3 regions of the Erwinia sp. LJJL01 genome follow, and region 1 is predicted to be linked to each of the others. Evidence: predicted binding sites of a transcription regulator. Region 1 holds the regulator's gene; each other region holds the start of a gene.

Region 1 (6,812 bases):
CTGTCAGGCGGGGAATCAGGGTGCCAACATCGCTCTGGCCTGGGTCATCTGTGCATCCGACAGCGGCAGATACCCGGCCTGGCTGACCAGCGCCTGCCCCTGCGGCGACAGCGCTAAACGCAGAAACGCGGCGGTTAACGGCTCCAGCGGTTTGCCCGGCGCCTTATTCACGTAGATATAGAGCGGGCGGGCATACGGGTAGCGGCCGCTGCGAATATTCTCCGCGCTCGGCGCGATCCAGTCGTGACCTTCGCGCGCCACCGGCACAATCTTTACCCCGCTGATATGAAAGCCGGCGCTGGCGTAGCCAATCCCGTTCAGGGAAGCGGCCACCGCCTGCACCACCGCAGCAGAACCCGGGTACTCACCGACATCATTGCGGAAATCGCCGTTGCACAGCGCCTGCTGCTTAAAGAAACCCCAGGTGCCGGAGGCGGAGTTGCGGCCAAAGCGCTGCAGCCCGCGCTGCGCCCAGCCCGGCTGATTCAGCTGCAGATCGCCCCAGGTTTTCGGCTCGGAGCGCGCGCCGCAGCGGCGGGTAATGGAGAAAATGGCATCCAGCTGCTGCGCGTTCAGCCCGACCAGCGGATTATCCTGATTCACCACCACCACCAGCGCATCCATCGCCACCGGCACGGCCAGCGGCGGGTAGCCGTAGCTGTCTTCAAACAGCTGGCGCTCCACCGCCTGCATCGGGCGGCTCATCGCCCCCAGCTGGGCGGCGCCCGCCGCCAGCGCGGTCGGTGCCGTTGACGATCCCGCGGCCTGGATCTGCACATTCACCCCGGGATAGAGGCGATTAAAATTCTCGCCCCACAGCGCCATCAGGTTGCCAAGGGTGTCAGAGCCGACGCTGGTCAGATTGCCCGCCAGCATCCCCTCTTTGGCGTGGGAGCAGGCAGCCACCAGCAGGAGTGCCAGGGCGATTCGCTTTTTCATTACGTCAGATCCGGTTGTCTTATCGCAGGGCATTCTCAGCCAGTTCGGCAGTGACAATCAACCTCGGCGGCAGATGAAAGCTGAAACAGGTCTCACGATGCGGCACGCTGCTGATCTCCAGCCGCGCATTATGGTGGCTGAGCGCATGTTTGACGATCGCCAGCCCCAGCCCGCTGCCGCCGGTCTGCCTTGAGCGGGCTTTATCCACCCGGTAGAAGCGTTCGGTCAGGCGCGGCAGGTGCTCAGCGGCAATTCCCGGCCCGTTATCCTTCACCCTGAACTCGGCGCCGTGGCTGCTGCGCAGCCAGCTGATATCGATGCGCGTACCGTCCGGGGTGTGATTCACTGCGTTATACACCAGGTTGGAGATGGCGCTGCGCAGCTGCTCGTCATTACCGTATACGCGCAGCTGCGGGTCGGTTTGGAAGTGGATCTCATGGCGGCCATTGCTGAGGGTTTCCGCCTCGCGCTGCAGCACGCGCAGCATCATCGGCACGTCGACTTTTTCCTGCAGATCCAGCGCCGGCGCTGCTTCAATGCGCGACAGCGTCAGCAGCTGTTTCACCAGGCTGTCCATACGTTTGGTCTGCTCCTGCATGGTGTGCAGCGCCTTATCGCGCAGCGTGCCCTCCAGCACCGAGTCGTTCATCATCTCCAGGTAGCCCTGCAGCACCGTCAGCGGGGTGCGCAGCTCGTGGCTGACGTTGGCAAAGAAGTTACGGCGCGCCCCTTCCAGCTGGTGCATCTGCGTGACGTCGCGCGCCACCAGCAGCCACTGCCCTTCGCTGTAGGGCATTACGCGGAATTCGAGGTGGCGGTGGCTGTTAAGCACCAGCGTCAGCGGGCGGGAAAAATCGCGCTGGCGCAGATAGCGGGTAAATTCCGGGTAGCGCAGCAGGTTAAGGATGTTCTGACCGTTATCTTCCGGCCAGCGCAGGCCAAGCATCTGCTGAGCCAGGCCATTACACCAGAATATCGTCCCCTCTTCGGTGGTCAGCACCACCGCATCCGGTAGCGATTCGGCGCCGCTGCGAAAACGTTTGATCAGGTGGCCAAGCTCACGGCGGCGGCGGCGGTTACGCGCCTGCATCTGGTACAGGCCGTAGAACAGCGGCTCCCAGCTGCCGCGCCCGCTGGGTGGCGTCATGCTGCGGTCAACCCACAGCCAGTGGGAGAGGCGCAATAAATTGTTGAAGTGAAAACCCAGCACGCAGAGCACTGAGACTAACAGCAGCCAGGGCAGCCAGCCCACCAGCAGCCCGAGAATAAGCGCGGGCAGACCGGCAAGCAGCAGTTCCAGCAATAATCTCTTCCAGGAGAGGCGTTCCAGCACGGTTCAGACTCCAGCGTGAACGATCAGTAGCGTGCAGAGAAACGATAACCTGTTCCGCGAACCGTCTGCACCATGCGATCGTGCCCGGTCAGTTCCAGCGCCTTACGCAGGCGGCGAATGTGGACGTCGACGGTACGATCTTCGACGTATACGTTAGTGCCCCACACATGGTTTAGCAACTGCTCGCGGCTGTAAACGCGCTCGGGGTGCGTCATAAAGAAGTGCAGCAGTTTATATTCGGTCGGCCCCATTTCCAGCGGCTGCGTATCGGACATCACGCGGTGCGATGACGGGTCCAGGCTCAGCCCCTGCATCTCAATCACCTCTTCCACCGCCATCGGGGAGATGCGGCGCATCACCGCTTTGATGCGTGCCACCAGCTCTTTCGGTGAGAACGGCTTGGTAATATAGTCGTCAGCGCCCACTTCCAGGCCGCGCACGCGATCTTCCTCTTCACCCCGGGCTGTCAGCATCATCACCGGAATATCGCGGGTCATCGCTTCGCGCTTCAGGTGTTTAATAAACTGGATGCCGGAACCGCCGGGTAACATCCAGTCCAGCAGAATTAAATCCGGCCAGGGTTCGATCAACAGATTGACCGCACTGTCATAATCCTCGGCCTCGATCGGCTGGTAGTCATTTTGTTCAAGGACGAAACATAACATCTCACGGATTGGGGCTTCATCTTCCACGACCAGAATGCGCTTAGGCATTATTACTCCTGCTGCTGTTGACGGCTTTCACGGGGATATGCGGCGCCATTATGCGTCAGTTTTATGACACTTTTATGAAAAAAGCACCCCCTGAAATTGTGCGCGATTTAAAAAAAACAGGCCGATCGGTTTAGCCTGTTTATAATCGGGTTCACGTTTTTCTGCTGACAGGACGTTATATGCGCATCCTCCACACCGCTGACTGGCATCTCGGCCAGTTTTTCTACACCAAAAGCCGGGCGGCCGAGCACCAGGCTTTTCTCGACTGGCTGCTGGAGCAGGCGGAGGCGCAGCAGGCCGATGCGATCATTGTCGCCGGGGATATTTTCGATACCGGCTCGCCGCCGAGCTACGCGCGCGAGCTGTATAACCGCTTTGTGGTGAAGTTGCAGCAGACCGGCTGCCAGCTGGTCGTGCTCGGCGGTAATCATGACTCGGTGGCGACGCTCAACGAATCGCGCGAGCTGCTGGCCTGCCTGAATACCCGGGTGATCGCCGCCGCCAGCGACGATATCCGCCAGCAGGTGCTGATGCTGAATAAGCGCGACGGATCGCCGGGTGCGCTGCTGTGCGCCATCCCGTTTTTGCGCCCGCGCGATATCTTGCGCAGCCAGAGCGGCCAGTCGGGGCGCGAGAAACAGCAAAGCCTGCTGGAAGCGATTACTGAACACTACCAGCGCTGCTGGCTGGAAGCGTTAAGCCAGCGCGCGGCGCTGGACCTGCCGCTGCCGATTATTGCCACCGGCCATCTGACCACCATGGGCGTAACCAAAAGCGATGCGGTGCGCGATATCTATATCGGCACGCTGGATGCGTTTCCAGCCGACTGCTTCCCGCCCGCCGACTACATCGCCCTTGGCCATATTCACCGCGCCCAGCGCATTGCCGACAGCGACCATATTCGCTACAGCGGCTCGCCGATCCCGCTCAGTTTTGACGAGCTGGGCAAGGCGAAAAGCGTGTTTATGGTCGACTTTATCGACGGGAAATTCGCCTCAGCCGAAGCGCTGCCGATCCCGCTGTTCCAGCCGATGCAGATGATTAAAGGCTCGCTGGAGCAGATTGAGCAGCAGCTGGCGGCGCTGCCTGAGGCTGGCGACGGCAAAATCATCTGGCTGGATATTGAGATCGTCACCGACTCCTGGCTCAGCGAGCTGCAGCGCCGCATTCAGGAGCTGACCGCCGCGCTGCCGGTAGACGTGGTGCTGCTGCGCCGCAGCCGCGAGCAGCGCGAACAGACCCTCGCCCGACAGAATAACGAAACCCTGAGCGAGCTGAGCGTGGAGGAGGTGTTCAGCCGCCGCCTGGCGCTGGAAAGCGAGCAGCCGGAGAAACTGCAGCGCGCCAGCCTGCTGTTTGCGCAGACGCTGGAAGCGGTGCGCCATGAGGAGCAGCCACAGTGAAAATCCTGACCCTGCGTTTTAAAAATCTCAACTCGCTGAAGGGCGAGTGGAAAATCGACTTCAGCGCGGAACCCTTTGCCAGCAACGGCCTGTTCGCGATCACCGGCCCGACCGGCGCCGGTAAAACCACCCTGCTCGACGCCATCTGCCTCGCGCTGTATCACGAAACCCCGCGCCTGAAGGGCATCACCCAGTCGCAGAATGAACTGATGACGCGCGATACCGCCGAGTGCCTGGCAGAAGTGGAGTTCGAGGTCAAAGGCGTGGCGTGGCGCGCTTTCTGGAGCCAGAACCGCGCGCGCGGCGCCGCCGACGGCAACTTACAGGCCCCGCGCGTCGAGCTGGCGCGCTGTGATGACAATCAGATTGTCGCCGATAAGGTGAAGGACAAGCTGGAGATGATCGCCAGCCTGACCGGGCTGGACTTCGAGCGCTTTACCAAATCGATGATGCTGTCACAGGGGCAGTTCGCCGCTTTCCTCAATGCCGATGCCAACAAGCGCGCCGAGCTGCTGGAAGAGCTGACCGGCACCGAGATCTACGGTCGCCTCTCTGCGGCGGTGTTTGAGCGCCACAAAGAGGCCAGGGTCGCCGTGGAGACGCTGCGCGCTCAGGCGGGCGGCATGTCACTGCTGAATGAAGAGCAGCAGCAGGCGCTCAACGCCCAGCTGGCACAGCTACTTGCCGATGAGCAGGTACTCACTTCCCGGCAGCAACAGCAGCAGCAAAAGGTGCAGGAGCTGCAGCAGCTGGAGCGATTACAGCAGGAGAAACAGCAGCTGACGGGCAACATCCGCCAGCTTGATGAGCAGCTGTTACAGGCGCAGCAGTCCCTGAGCGCCGCCGCTCAGCAACAGCAGCAGGCGGTGGCGGCGCAGGAGCAGCACCAGGCGCAGCGCCAGCAGCAGGAAACGCTGATCGCCGAACAGGTATTGCCGCTCGATTTACAGCTCGCCAGCCTGCAACAGCAGCTGCAACAGCTGACGCAAGAGCGAAGTGAGTACCAACAAGCGCTTAAGCTTCGCCAGCAGGAAAGCGTCAAAAACCAGCAGCTTCAGCAGGATAAGCAGGCGCAGCAGCAGCAGCTCGACGCCTGGCGCAGCGCGCATCCCCAGCTTGAGCACTACGGCGAGCATCTGCCGCTGTGGCGCGAACGCTTCCGCCAGCAGCAGGAAAGTGAGCAGTCACTGACCTCGCTACACCAGCGCGTGCAGGCCCAGCAGCAGCAGGTGCAGCAGCTGGAACAGGCCGGTTTGCAGCTGCAGCAGCAGCAGGCGCCACAGCAGCAAAACCTGGCCACGGCGCAGCACAACCTGACCCAGGCCGAGCAGCAGCTGGCCCCGTTACAGCAGCAGCACCCGGAAGCCGCGCTGCGCAGCGCGCTGGCGCAGTTTGCCCGGCAGCGGCCACAGCGGCTGCGGCTGGCGACGCTGATCCCGCTGTGGCAGCAGATGCACGCGCGCAGCACGCGCCTGCAGCAGGAGAGAGAGCAGCTGGCGCAGCAGATCCAGCAAAGCAGTGAGCAGTTACACACCCTGCGCACCCAGTGGGCAGAGAAGCATCAGCATCAAAAGGATTTAGATCAGCGCTGCAAGCTGGAGCAGCAGATTGCCGATCTCGAGCAGCATCGCGCGCGGCTGGAACAGGGGCAGCCCTGCCCGCTGTGCGGATCCACTGCGCATCCGGCGGTGGAGCAGTATCAGGCGCTGGTGCTGTCCGAAAACCAGCAGCGGCTGGAGGCGTTAAAGCGCGAAGTTGACGAGCTGAAAGATAAGGGCAGCGCCCTCGCCGCGCAGCTGAAGCAGCAACAGCTGCTGCAGGAGCGCCAGCAGCAGGAAGCCGACGAGCTGCAGCGCCAGGCCGCAGAGCTGGAGCAGCAGTGGCAAAGCGCCGCGCAGCCGCTGGCGCTTCACTTCAGCCCGCAGCAGCACCCGGAGGCCAGCGACTGGCTGGCACAGCAGGAGCAGGAAGAAGTCACCCTGCAGCAGCAGTGGCAGCAGCTGGAGCAGGCGCTGCGCCACTGCCAGCAGCAGAAAGAGGCCTTACAGCTGCAGCAGCAGGCAGCGCAGGATTTGCAGCAGAAGAGCCAGCTGCAGCAGCAGCAAATGGCTCAGGCAGCGCAAACCCTGCAAGAACAGCAGCAGCAGCTGGAGCAGGATCGGCAGCGCGCCCGGCAGCTGCGCGGGGAACTGGCCGACGCACTGGCGCCGCTGGGGCTGACGCTGCCGCAGGATGGCGACTGGCAGGGCTGGCTAACGCTGCGCGAACAGCAGTGGCAGCAGTGGCGTAGCAACAGTGACGCGCTGGCCGCGCTGGTGCCGGAGCTGGCGACGCTCAGCAGCCGCCTGCAGGCGCTGGACGAAGAGCTACAGCAGCAGCAGGAGCGCCTGAACGCGCTCGATCGGCGGGTTCAACAGCAGCAGG
Region 2 (6,812 bases), 1.2 Mb from region 1:
ACGCCCGTACTCGGCAAGGTAGATACCCGCCATAATGCCCAGCGGCGTGCCAAACACCGTGGACCAGAGGATCAGCAGGCCGCTGCCCGCGAGGGCGTTAGCCAGCCCGCCACCCGCCGTGTTCGGCGGTGGGGTGTTTTCAGTAAACAGCGATAGCGACATGCCGTCGATACCGCGTGTCACCGTAGCGAACAGGATCCACACCAGCCAGAACAGGCCAAAGGCCATGGTCAGCAGCGACAGGGTGAGGGCAATGCGGTTCTTCATGCGGCGCCACGCCTGCATTTTGCGGCGTGAGGCTAGCAGCTCGGCGCGAGCCTGCATTTCCATGGTGGTCATGAGCGCGCTCCTTCACTTTTCGCCAGGCGCATAATCATCAGTTTTGAACAGGCCAGCACGATAAAGGTAATCACAAACAGGATCAGGCCCAGCTCCATCAGCGCAGCGGTGTGCACGCCGGATTCGGCTTCGGCAAACTCGTTGGCCAGCGCGGAGGTAATGCTGTTGCCCGGCATAAACAGCGACGCGCTGTCGAGCTGGTAGGTGTTACCGATGATAAAGGTCACCGCCATGGTTTCACCCAGTGCGCGCCCAAGGCCGAGCATCACGCCGCCGATCACCCCGTTCTTGGTGAACGGCAGCACCACGCGCCAGATCACTTCCCAGGTGGTACAGCCGATGCCATAAGCGGACTCTTTCATCATCACCGGCGTCTGCTCGAATACGTCACGCATTACCGAGGCAATGTAAGGAATGATCATGATCGCGAGGATAATTCCGGCGGCCAGGATACCGATACCAAATGCCGGACCGGAGAACAGCGCACCGACGATCGGGATGTTCGCCATCACATCGCCCACCGGCTGCTGGAAATAAGTGGCGAACAGCGGGGCGAAGATAAACAGCCCCCACATGCCGTAGACAATGCTGGGGATCGCCGCCAGCAGTTCAATCGCCACCCCTAACGGGCGACGCAGCCAGGCGGGTGCCAGTTCAGTCAGGAACAGGGCGATGCCGAAACTGACCGGGACAGCGATCAGCAGGGCGATAATCGAGGTCACGACGGTTCCGTAAATCGGCACCAGCGCACCAAATTGTTCGTTTGGCGCATCCCACTCTTTGGTCCACAGGAAGGAGAAACCAAATTTCTGGATGCTCGGCCATGAGGAGAACAGCAGGGAAACGATAATACCGCCAAGCAGCAACAGCACAATCAGCGCAGCCAGTTTGACCAGTGCGCCGAAGATGATGTCACCTTGCTTGCCGGGAGCTTTGAATGTCGGCTTGGTTGCAGCCATAGCAGTCTCGATAGTGAAATTGTCGGGGCGGCATCGCTGCCGCCCGGAGTACAGGCCGGTGCTTCCCGGCCCCTACAAATACTGACTTCGCTTAGTACAGTGCTTTACCTGAGCTGTCTTTTACGTTGGCTTTCCAGGCGGCACGGATCTGCTCAACCACGGAGTCTGGCAGCGTTGCGTAGTCCAGGCTCTTAGTGGTTTCACCACCGTTTTTGTAGGCCCAGTCAAAGAACTTCAGCACGGTAGCGCCTTTCTCAGCGTTAGCCTGCTCTTTGTGGACCAGAATGAAAGTGGTCGAGGTGATTGGCCAGGCGTTGTCGCCCTTCTGGAAAGTCAGATCCTGGGCAAACGATTTGCTCCAGTCGGCGCCCTTAGCCGCATCGCTGAAGCTCTGCTCGCTTGGCTCAACCGCTTTGCCATCGGCATCCATCAGCTTGGTGTACGCCAGGCTATTCTGCTTGGCGTAGGCATACTCAACGTAACCGATTGAGCCTGGCAGACGCTGAACAAACGCGGCCACGCCGTCGTTGCCCTTGCCGCCCAGACCGACTGGCCAGTTCACGGTGCTGCCTGCGCCAATTTTGCCTTTCCAGTCGCTGTTCACTTTCGACAGGTAGCTGGTGAAGACGAATGAGGTGCCTGAACCGTCAGCGCGGCGCACCACGTTGATGTTGGAGTCTGGCAGCTTCACGCCCGGGTTCAGCTTGACGATCGCCGGGTCGTTCCACTTTTTGATGGTGCCGAGATAGATGTCGCCGACGGTTTTGCCATCCAGCGTCAGCTGACCAGATTTGATACCAGGAATATTAACCGCCAGTACCACACCGCCAATAACTGTCGGAAACTGGAACAGGCCATTTTTTGCCAAATCTTCGTCTTTCATCGGCGCATCTGACGCACCGAAATCGACGGTTTTCGCAATGATCTGCTTCACGCCGCCGGATGAACCAATCCCCTGATAGTTAACCTGGCTGCCCGTTTCTTTGTTGTACTCTGCAGCCCATTTGTTATACACAGGGGCAGGGAAAGTCCCGCCAGCACCGGTCAGATTCGTCGCTGCCATGGCAGAAACAGCGCTCAGAGAAAGGGTTACTGCGACGAATTTAGCCAGGGTTTTGTGCATCAGTGTCATGTTCCCTCCACGGGATTGAAAAGTCAGGTCAGTTGCCGTGTTTGTCTAATTAATGATTGCTGCTGGAGGCAAAATAGGACAGTTTGGTGACAGTAAAATGTACGTTATATGACACTTTTGTGACGACCTTCGAAATCCTGCTGTGCTGTATTCATCAGCACCTTGATGCTAAAACCCGCTTTTAGTGCGATCGCTCTCCCTGCCGCTGCGCTGCTTTTTCACGGTGCTATTTTTGACTCTCCATTGGACAGGAGATAAACGTCATGAAAATTACCGCAGCAGTGGTTAATCAGGTCAATGCCCCCTATCAGCTGGAAACGCTGGAGCTGGCGCCATTACGCGAAGATGAGGTGCGGGTGAAACTCGTTGCCTCCGGTATCTGCCACTCGGATGAAGCGCTGCGCGTCGGTGACGAGCAGCATTTTTTCCCCGGCGTGCTCGGTCACGAGGGCGCCGGTATCGTTGAGGAGGTGGGCAAAGCGGTCAAAGGCATTCAGCCCGGCGACCACGTGGTGATGTCCTACGCTTACTGCGGCCACTGCGCTCAGTGCCGCCAGGGCCACCCCTCTCACTGCCACGACTGGGGGATGATGAATAACTCAGGATTTCGCGCCGATGGCAGCGCCATCCACCTTAAGCCTGACGGCAGTAAAGTCTCCAATATGTTTTTCCAGTCCTCTTTCGCTACCTACAGCCACACTTCCTTCAACAATCTGATCGTGGTGGATAAGCGCACCGATCTGCGTCTGGTCGCGCCGCTCGGCTGTGGCCTGCTGACCGGGGCAAGCACGGTGCTCAACGGACTGAAGCCTCAACCCGGTTCGACCATGGCGATTTATGGCACCGGCGCGGTCGGGCTGGCCGCGATGATGGCGGCAAAAATTGCCGGCTGCCGGAAAGTGATCGCCATTGATATCCATGATTCACGCCTGGCGCTGGCGCGCGAGCTTGGCGCGACGGATTCGATCAACAGCGGCAGAGAAAACGTGGCGGCAACGATTGCCAGCCATACGCAGGGCCTTGGGGTGAATTATGCGATCGACACCACCGGCCTGTCGGAGGTGATGAAAAGCGCGCTGGAGGCGCTGGCAACCGGCGGTACGCTGGCTCCGGTTGCCGTGACGCGCCACGACCTGACCTTCAACCCCATGCGCAGCCTGGTGGCCTCCAGCAAGAAGGTGATCGGCGTACTGATGGGCGATGCCATTCCGCAAATCGCCATTCCCCAGCTCATTGACTGGCACCAGCGCGGCCTGTTTCCGTACGAGAAACTGGTGAAGTTCTACGACTTTGCCGATATCAATCAGGCCAGAGAAGACTCCGCCAGCGGCGTCACTATCAAGCCGGTGCTGATCATTGATAAAACCTACCAGCTTTAAAAAGGAGACTGTGCGATGGACGCAACATGGCAAGGTCGGCTGCTGGATATTTTCCACAGCCAGAAAAAAGTGTTTTTATCCGGCATCACCCGCGATAACCCGTTCAAAAAGGCCCAGCTCACTAAACTGCGCCATGCGCTGTTGTTGCATAAGGAAGCCGTCTGCGAGGCGATGTGGTCCGATCTTGGCCGCAGTCATCACGCAGTAGAACAGGCTGAGCTCGCGCCGCTGCTGAATGAAATCAGCTTCGCACTCGAGCATCTCGATGAATGGTCGATAGAGAAAAAAGTGCCGACCCCGCCCCTGCTCGGCAACAGCGAAAGTTACATCACGCGTGAGGGCTACGGGGTTAACTACATTATCGGGCCGTTTAACTACCCGCTCTACCTGAGCTGCTGCCCGCTGATCGGCGCAATTATTGGCGGCAACACCGCCATCATTAAACCCTCGGAGGCCACGCCAGCCACCTCTGCCGTCATAGAGAAGATCATCAACAGCACCTTTGACTCTGACTACATCCACGTCTGTCAGGGGGCAAAAGAGGAGAATGCGTACCTGCTCACCCTGCCGTTCAACCTGATTTTCTTCACCGGCAGCCCGCAGGTGGGGAAAATTGTGATGGCCGCTGCGGCGAAAAACCTCACCCCGGTGCTGCTGGAGCTGGGCGGTAAATGCCCGGCGATTATTCTGGATGATGCCGATCCTGACGTCGTGGTAGAGGAGCTGCTTGCCAGCAAAATGATCAACAGCGGGCAGACCTGCGTGGCTGCAGATTACCTTTATATCGATCGGCGCATTAAAGCCGTGGTGCTGGCAAAGCTCAGCGCCGCGCTGAGCGAACATTTTCAGCGGGCGGGCAGCAACGGTAAAATAGTCTCCCATGCCGCTTACGCCAGACTGGAGCAGATCCTCGCCACCAGCCAGGGGGAGATTATCTGGCGCGGTGAGTCTGACCCGGCGCAGCGGTTTTTTGCCCCAGCGATCGTGGACAACGTCAGATTTGATGACAGCACCATGCAGAGTGAGCTATTTGGCCCCATTTTTCCGGTCCTGACCTTCGACAGCGAGCAGGAGGTGGCGATGAACGTCAATCTGCACCACCCCCAACCGCTGGCGGCGTATGTTTTCTCACGCAGCCTGCAGCGGGCGCGCACCCTCATTGATGCTATTCCCGCCGGGGATGCCGGTATCAACGCGCTGATGCTGCACGCGGCTTCGCACTACCTGCCGTTTGGCGGGGTCGGCTCGTCAGGGATGGGCTGCTATCATGGCGAGTTTTCTTATCAGGCCTTTACGCATCCGAAGTCGCTGCGCGTGAGAAAATAAAGTTAACTCCGCCGGCGTGTTTTTCTCCGGCGGAGCATAGCGTTAGCGATCCAGCTTATTGGCTATCGCATTAAACATCAGCGAGGCTTCGCGCGGCTGAGCGCCCGCTGCGGGTTCCGCCAGCGGCCAGCTCGACCACTGCACAATCACCAGCTTATGCAGCGGATCAACCACTATCATCTGGCCGAAGATCCCCTCTGCCGACAGCGTTTTGCCGCGGGTAAGCCCCTCTTTTGGCCCATCCTCGCTGCTGGCAGGTACTGCGATATTCCACCACTGCAGTCCGTAAACGCCGTCTGGATTGTCCGCGCTGACCGAGTTGCTGGCTTTGGTCCAATCGGTGGCCTGCTGTAGCCAGTCGTCAGGCAGGGTTTTCGTACCGTCAGGCAGCACGCCGTTGTTCATGACAAACAGGCCAAACTTGCCCCAGTCCTCCAGCGTGGCGTTAAAACCGTGTGCGCCAACGTCATGTTGACCCGGCTGATAGCTGTGCCAGACGCCGTCGTGCACCATGCCAAACGGCTGCCAGATATGCTCCTGCAGATACTGAGCCAGGGTTTTACCCGTGGCTTTTTCCAGCGTGTCCCCCAACAGCCACGCGCCGCCGGAGTCGTATGACCAAACCTCTCCCGGTTTGGCCAGCGCCTGGCGCTGCGGGTTGAGCACCAGCTGGCTGACGCAGGCATAGGTATCCTTACCTGCCTCACACTGGGTCAGCTTGCTGAAGTCAGAGTTTGGATCGGTGTAGTCTTCATTCCAGCGAATGCCGGAAGTGTGCTGTAGCAGATTACGCAGCGTCACCTTTTCCCACGCGCTGCCGCGCACCGCCGGATTGTATTTCACCAGTTCATCATCCAGCGAGGTGATTTTCCCTTCGCGCAGCGCAATACCCACCAGCGTGGAGACCACCGACTTACCCACCGAGCGCGAGGTCCACAGGGTAGTCGGCATATTGCCGTGCGCGTAATAGTCCCAGACGTCCTTACCATCCTTAATCACCATCATGCCGGTGACGTTATTGCGCCGCAGATAATCATCCAGCCGGTAGCGGTGCCCCTGATACTGATAGCTGACGGTCGACAACTCCCGGTAGGCTTTCGGGATCGGCACGGGGTTCGCGGCATGGAAGATATCACCCGGATATGAGCGGTAGTCGTTGCGAAAACCGATCGTCCGCTGCTGCGGGCTCCAGGTGAGCATATCTTTGACATCGGGCAGCTGTTTATCCAGCGGTGCCGGGCAGGTGGTGAGCGGGAGCGGGCAGGTGGTCACAGGTGCATTGGCATTCGCCTGAAATGCGGTAACGAGATATAGCGAGAACAGACAAATTCCACTTTTTATCTTTTTCATAGCAATCCCTTCAGATGTCATCAAGTGAGAGATGATTGTAAGAAAGGAGGAGCGCGGTGTTTGGTTAAAAAAGGCCCCACGGGCACCAGAACCTGTGTTAATCGCCCTCGCCGTAGCCTATTTGCAGCCTCAGGAAATCTATCAGGGCACGCACTTTCGCCGGAACATGTCGTGTGTTGGGATAAACGGCATAGATACCCTGCTGTGGGAAGGCGTATTGCGGCAGTAAATGCGTTAATTTTCCACTGAGCAACATCGGCCGAACCAGCCATTCAGGAAGTAACCCCACGCCACAATCCTGCAGGACAAAACTCATTAATGAGGAGG
Region 3 (6,812 bases), 1.4 Mb from region 1:
AAGGGTAATTTTGCAAAGTCTGGCCATTCCACGCCTGGCCACTTTGAAGCAAGGTTTCGGTAGTGTTTTTATATCCGCTGGAAGAATTTTGCATTTTACCGCCTGAGAAACAGTTAAATCAGATTTCTCATTATAGCGCCTGCGCACACGCCCAGGCTGAGCTCCACGCCCACTGGAAGTTATAGCCGCCTAACCAACCGGTGACGTCAACCACTTCGCCAATAAAGTACAGCCCCGGTACATCACGCGCTTCCATGGTTTTCGACGACAGCTGGCTGGTATCGACGCCGCCGAGCGTGACTTCGGCGGTGCGGTAGCCCTCGGTGCCGTTGGGCTGGATTTTCCACTGGTGCAGCGCGCTGGCCAGTTCCGCCTGCTGGCGGCTATTGAGCTGCTTCAGCGTGCATTCCGGCACCCTCCCCAGCAGCTGCAGGCACTCGACCAGGCGCTTCGGCAGCAGTTTGGCAAGGGTGTTTTTCAGGCTCTGATTGGGGTGCTGCTGGCGCTCTTCATGAATAAAGGCATCGATATTCTGCGCCGGTGAGAGATCAACGCTGACAAATTCGCCCGGCAGCCAGTAGCTGGAGAGCTGCAACACCGCCGGGCCGGAGAGGCCGCGGTGGGTAAACAGCAGCGCTTCTTTAAATACCGTGCCGTCTTCGGCGGTCAGTACCGACGGCACCGAGACGCCGGACAGCGTCTGTAGCTGCTCCAGCAGCGGCTTATGCAGGGTGAACGGCACCAGCCCGGCGCGGGTCGGGAACACCTTCAGGCCAAACTGTTCGGCAATCTTATAGCCAAACGGCGATGCGCCAAGCCCTGGCATCGACAGCCCGCCGCTGGCGATCACCAGCTTTTCCGCCTGCACCTCTGCGCCGTTGAGCTGCAGCGTGTAGCCGCTGTCATCACGCGCGACCGCAAGCACTTCACTACGCAGGCGCAGCGTGACGCTGCCGGCTTCGCACTCTTTCAGCAGCATGTCGACCACCTGCTGCGCTGAGTCGTCGCAGAACAGCTGTCCGAGCGTCTTCTCGTGCCAGGCAATGCCGTGACGGTTAATCAGATCGATAAAATCCCACTGGGTATAGCGCGCCAGAGCGGATTTACAGAAATGCGGGTTATGCGACAGATAGGCCGCTGGCTCGGTATAGAGGTTGGTGAAATTGCAGCGCCCGCCGCCGGACATCAGGATTTTACGCCCGGCTTTTTTGCCGTTATCGATCAGCAGCACGCGCCGCCCGTTCGCGCCCGCCTGAGCCGCGCAGAACAGGCCAGCTGCACCCGCACCAATTACGATAACGTCAAATTTTTCCACCACAGACTCCGCGCCAAACCACAAAAACGCTGATTGTAGAGAGTTGGCGCCTGGGATACCAGCCTGACGCCAAATCGTAGCTGAAACATTTTGTAACCTTATGATTTCACGGTGGTTTCAGGGGTAACAGTCACTCAAATGACACATTAATGTCAAAAAAAGTCTATATTTCCCTTTCCCCAGGCGCGGTTTGTCGCTGATAATGCGCCGCGTTCATGTCCTCCAAAATGGCGTAACGCTTATGCTGCATCTGTTTGCTGGTCTTGATTTACATACCGGCCTGTTCCTGGTTCTTGCTCTGTTGTTCGTACTGGTTTACGAAGCAATCAATGGCTTCCACGATACGGCCAACGCGGTAGCTACCGTGATTTATACCCGTGCAATGCGATCGCAGTTAGCGGTGGTCATGGCCGGGGTATTCAACTTCTTTGGTGTACTGTTGGGCGGCTTAAGCGTGGCTTACGCGATTGTCCATCTGCTACCCACCGACCTCCTGCTTAATGTCGGGTCGGCTCACGGCCTGGCCATGGTCTTCTCCATGCTGCTGGCTGCGATTATCTGGAACCTCGGCACCTGGTATTTCGGGTTACCGGCCTCCAGCTCCCATACCCTGATCGGTGCCATTATTGGTATTGGCCTGACTAACGCGTTGCTGACTGGCACCTCGGTAGTGGATGCGCTCAATATTCCCAAAATGATCGGCATCTTTATGTCGTTGATTATCTCGCCGATCGTTGGCCTGGTGATTGCCGGCGGTCTGGTATTTATCCTGCGCCGTTACTGGAGCGGGAATAAAAAGCGCCAGCGTATCCATATGACTCCGGCAGAGCGCGAGAAGATCGACGGCAAGAAAAAGCCGCCGTTCTGGACGCGTATCGCGCTGATTGTCTCGGCGATTGGCGTCAGCTATTCGCACGGTGCCAATGACGGCCAGAAAGGTATTGGCCTGATTATGCTGGTGCTGATCGGCGTGGCGCCGGCGGGCTTTGTGGTGAATATGAACTCCAGCGGCTATGACATTACGCGTACGCGTGATGCCGTGAACCACCTGGAGCAGTATTATCAGCAGCACGCGGCCTCGCTGACGCACATCATCCAGATGGCGCCGCCAGCGTTACCGACGCCGGAACAGGTGCCTTCCGGCCCGCATGATTTCCACTGCGACGCTGCCCGTGCGCTGCCGGCTATCGAGCGTGTGCAGGGCCTGCTGAACAATCTCAGCAGCTACGATGCGCTGAACGTTGAGCAACGCAGCCAGCTGCGCCGCCTGCTGATGTGCATCTCGGATACCGCTGAGAAAACCGCCAAGCTGCCGGAAACCAAGCCTGACGACAAACGTTTCCTTAATAAGCTGAAGAGCGACCTGCTGAATACCGTTGAGTACGCGCCGGTATGGATCATCCTGGCCGTGGCGCTCGCGCTGTCGCTGGGGACCATGTTCGGCTGGCGTCGCGTTGCCACCACGATCGGTGAGAAGATCGGTAAGAAGGGCATGACTTACGCTCAGGGGATGTCGGCGCAGATGACGGCGGCGGTCTCTATTGGCGTGGCGAGCTATACCGGAATGCCGGTTTCAACCACGCACGTGCTCTCCTCTTCCGTGGCGGGCACCATGCTGGTTGACGGCGGTGGCGTTCAGGGCCGAACCATCAAGAACATCCTGCTGGCGTGGGTGTTCACCCTGCCGGTCTCGATTGTGCTGTCAGGTGGGTTGTACTGGATTGCGCTGAAGCTGATTTGATCGTGTTGCGGGCGGACCGAAAAAGAGGGTCCGCCCCTACAGTAAGAGTCGATGATTTTTTCCGATCGACCCGAAAAGGGCGACCATGTTTAATGGTCGCCCTTTTTTAATGCCAGATGGCCAGGCCAATCAGGCTAATCACCACCAGCCCACACAGGGCGCTGGTCAAAATAAACTGCCCGCGCAGGCGCTGACAGCGACGAATAAACTCATCATCGTGGTGGTCAAGGTAGCGCTGATACCAGATATAGCCAATCAGCCGCACCTGCTTGCCCGGCTGCCCGTGAGACGTGAAGAACCCCGCCCCATCCACATACTGATACAGCAGCGGATCGCAGCCGCGCAGCACCACTAACAGCGCACGCAGCGAAGAGAAATAGCGCGCCATATTCACCACACAAACGACACAAAGAGCCCAGAAAAGCGCGATGGTGCTGATCATGATCCCCTCCCGGACTTTCATCAGGAAATGCGATACGCGACGAGAACGGGATCAACTCCCGCTGGTTCGCCAACCCTTATTATTGAGATGATTGCTGCAGCAGGACGGCGTAACAGCGCTGCTTTCGTTGCCGTCTTTTATCAGTGTAGGAGATCTGCTTAAATTTTTTCCAGCGATGTTTTATTTCGCCGGGGCATTCAGACAAAATTTCATGTTGATCGCCCAGCCAAACCACGTCGGCTGCCACAACATTCATTAACAATTTTCGCTATACTCTGGGACAGGCACTTACGCGAAAAGGAGTATTCATATGGCTTACAAACACATTTTGATTGCTGTCGATCTGTCCCCCGAAAGCAAACTGCTGGTCGACAGAGCGGTATCCATGGCTCGCCCTTACGACGCCAAAGTTTCACTTATCCACGTTGATGTGAATTACTCTGACCTGTATACCGGGCTGATCGACGTCAATCTGGGTGATATGCAGAAGCGTATCTCTGAAGAGACGCACAGCGCGCTGACCGAGCTGTCAAACGGGGCTGGCTACCCGATTGCCGAAACCCTGAGCGGCAGCGGTGACCTCGGCCAGGTGCTGGTCGACGCGATTAAGCAGTATCAGGTGGATTTAGTGGTTTGCGGCCATCATCAGGATTTCTGGAGCAAGCTGATGTCGTCAGCGCGCCAGCTGATCAACACCGTGCACATCGATATGCTGATTGTGCCGCTGCGCGACGAAGAGTAACGCCGGGTGGTAGGGGTCGACCTTTTTTCCGGTCGACCCGTTACGCGTTCAGGGGCAAAATTCACCCCCGGGTCGGGCATGCCCGACCCGTGGATTACGCCAACGGGGCATAAATATCGAAACGGTGCCCCTTGGTCACCACGGCGTTCGGCGTGGCGACGTCCGCCAGCGGCGGCGCGTAATCCGGGCGCTTCACCACCACACGCTTAGTCGCCAGCATTCGCGCGGGCTCCAGCAGGCCATCGGCATCGAGGTCCGGCCCCACCAGCGACTGAAACACCCGCATCTCTTTCTTGACCAGCGCGCTTTTCTGCTTGTGCGGAAACATGGGATCGAGGTACACCACCTGCGGGCGCGGCGTAATATCGGTTAGCGCCGTCAGGCTCGAGGCGTGCAGCAGCGTTAGCCGCTCGCGCAGCCACGGGCCAATCTCCGCATCGGCATAGCCGCGTGCCAGGCCATCATCCAGTAGGGCAGCCACGACCGGATTACGTTCCAGCATGCGCACGCGGCAGCCCACGGCGGCCAGCACAAACGCATCACGCCCCAGCCCCGCCGTGGCATCCACCACCTCCGGCAGATAGCCGCTCTTGATGCCGACGGCTTTCGCTACCGCTTCACCACGCCCGCCGCCAAACTTACGGCGGTGCGCCATCGCCCCGCCAACGAAATCAACAAAGATGCCGCCGAGCTTTGGCTCATCGCGCTTGCGCAGCTCCAGATGCCCGGCCGTCATCACCAGCGCCATCAGCGCGTTTTCATCATGCACCAGCTGCCAGCGGGCAGCTAAAACAGATAAGGCGCCGTCTCCGGCGCCCGTTTCATCTAACAAACAGATGTTCACTAATCTCAGCCCTGCTCGGTAATACCGTAGTGTGCCAGCATCGCATCCAGCTGCGGCTCGCGGCCGCGGAAGCGGCGGAACAGCGCCATTGGCTCTTCGGAACCGCCGCGCGTCAGAATGTTGTCGAGGAACGACTGGCCGGTTTCACGGTTGAAGATCCCCTCCTCTTCGAAGCGTGAATAGGCGTCTGCCGCCAGCACGTCGGCCCACAGATAGCTGTAGTAACCCGCCGCGTAGCCGCCGGCGAAGATATGGCTGAAGGCGTGCGGGAAGCGGCCCCACTCTGGCCCAGGCATCACCGCCACCCGCTTTTTGATCTCTTTCAGCATCGGCAGGATCTGCGCGCCTTTCGCCGGGTCAAACTCGGCGTGCAGGCGGAAGTCGAACAGGCCAAACTCCAGCTGACGCAGGATAAACAGCGCCGCCTGATAGTTCTTCGCCGCCAGCATTTTGTCCAGCAGCTCGCGCGGCAGCGGCTCGTTAGTCTCGTAATGGCCGGAGATAAACGCCAGCGCTTCCGGCTCCCAGCACCAGTTTTCCATAAACTGGCTTGGCAGCTCGACCGCATCCCACGGCACGCCGCTGATACCCGATACGCCCGGCGTTTCAATGCGCGTCAGCATATGGTGCAGACCGTGGCCAAACTCGTGGAACAGCGTGGTCACTTCGTTGTGGGTAAACAGCGCAGGCTTGCCGCTCACCGGACGGTTGAAGTTACAGGTCAGGTAGGCAACCGGCTTCTGCAAGGTACCGTCGGCTTTACGCATCTGCCCCACGCAGTCATCCATCCACGCCCCGCCGCGCTTGTTCTCACGTGCATACAGGTCGAGGTAGAAGCTGCCGCGCAGCTCGCCGCTCTCGTCAAACAGGTCGAAGAAGCGCACGTCCGGGTGATAGACATCCACATCGCTGCGCTCTTTAGCGGTAATGCCGTAGATGCGCTTCACCACTTCAAACAGGCCGTCCAGCGCGCGCTGTGCCGGGAAGTACGGGCGCAGCTGCTCGTCGCTGATGGAGTAGAGATGCTGCTTCTGCTTCTCGCCGTAATAGGTCAGGTCCCACGGCTGCAGGTCGTCGACGCCGTGCTCTTTTTTGGCAAAGGCGCGCAGCTGGGCCAGCTCCTGCTCCGCCTGCGGGCGGGCGCGCTTTGCCAGATCGGTCAGGAAGTCGGTGACCTGCGCCGGGCTTTCGGCCATTTTGGTCGCCAGCGATTTATCGGCATAGGAGTCGAAGCCCAGCAGCTGGGCGAGTTCGTGGCGCAGCGCCAGCTCTTCCGCCATCACCTCGCTGTTGTCCCACTTCCCGGCGTTTGGCCCCTGGTCGGAGGCGCGGGTTGAGTAGGCGCGATACATCTCTTCGCGCAGCGCCTGGTTATCGCAGTAGGTCATCACCGGCAGGTAGCTCGGGATATCCAGCGTCAGCAGCCAGCCCTCCTGCTCTTTCGCTTCGGCCTGCGCTTTGGCCGCGGCCAGCGCGCTTTCCGGCATGCCGGACAGTTCGCTCTCATCGGTAATCAACTTGCTCCAGCCCATGGTGGCGTCGAGCACGTTGTTGCTGTAGGTCGAACCCAGTTCGGACAGGCGCGCGGCGATCTCACCGTAGCGCTGCTGCTTCTCTTTCGACAGGCCAATGCCGGACAGCTCGAAGTCGCGCAGCGCGTTATCCACCGCTTTCTTTTGCGCAGTATCCAGCGCGGCAAAGTTTGCGCCCGCTTTCAGGTCGCGATAC

Evidence for each region. The regulator PhoB, encoded in region 1, activates phosphate uptake and scavenging genes when phosphate is short. The targets are predictions, from matches to a motif close to CTGTCATAAAACTGNCNNAT.
Region 2: the regulator PhoB is predicted to act here: its motif matches at 2,504-2,523, upstream of pstS (phosphate ABC transporter substrate-binding protein PstS).
Region 3: the regulator PhoB is predicted to act here: its motif matches at 1,443-1,462, upstream of pitA (inorganic phosphate transporter PitA).

What each region holds. Positions count from the first base shown of each region.
Region 1 is NZ_CP178576.1:3,046,781-3,053,592, reverse strand. It holds gene ACLI4M_RS15075 (PstS family phosphate ABC transporter substrate-binding protein) at 16-939, opposite strand; gene phoR (phosphate regulon sensor histidine kinase PhoR) at 959-2,272, opposite strand; gene phoB (phosphate response regulator transcription factor PhoB) at 2,296-2,985, opposite strand; gene sbcD (exonuclease subunit SbcD) at 3,165-4,388, shown strand; gene ACLI4M_RS15055 (AAA family ATPase) at 4,385-6,812, shown strand, end outside.
Region 2 is NZ_CP178576.1:1,887,188-1,893,999, forward strand. It holds gene pstA (phosphate ABC transporter permease PstA) at 1-339, opposite strand, end outside; gene pstC (phosphate ABC transporter permease PstC) at 336-1,298, opposite strand; gene pstS (phosphate ABC transporter substrate-binding protein PstS) at 1,390-2,430, opposite strand; gene ACLI4M_RS09620 (NAD(P)-dependent alcohol dehydrogenase) at 2,694-3,809, shown strand; gene mdlD (NAD(P)-dependent benzaldehyde dehydrogenase MdlD) at 3,825-5,135, shown strand; gene ACLI4M_RS09630 (serine hydrolase domain-containing protein) at 5,178-6,485, opposite strand; gene ACLI4M_RS09635 (LysR family transcriptional regulator) at 6,583-6,812, opposite strand, start outside.
Region 3 is NZ_CP178576.1:1,660,125-1,666,936, forward strand. It holds gene ACLI4M_RS08595 (cupin domain-containing protein) at 1-94, opposite strand, end outside; gene ACLI4M_RS08600 (NAD(P)/FAD-dependent oxidoreductase) at 131-1,315, opposite strand; gene pitA (inorganic phosphate transporter PitA) at 1,557-3,056, shown strand; gene uspB (universal stress protein UspB) at 3,163-3,498, opposite strand; gene ACLI4M_RS08615 (hypothetical protein) at 3,578-3,754, opposite strand; gene uspA (universal stress protein UspA) at 3,809-4,240, shown strand; gene rsmJ (16S rRNA (guanine(1516)-N(2))-methyltransferase RsmJ) at 4,335-5,084, opposite strand; gene prlC (oligopeptidase A) at 5,090-6,812, opposite strand, start outside.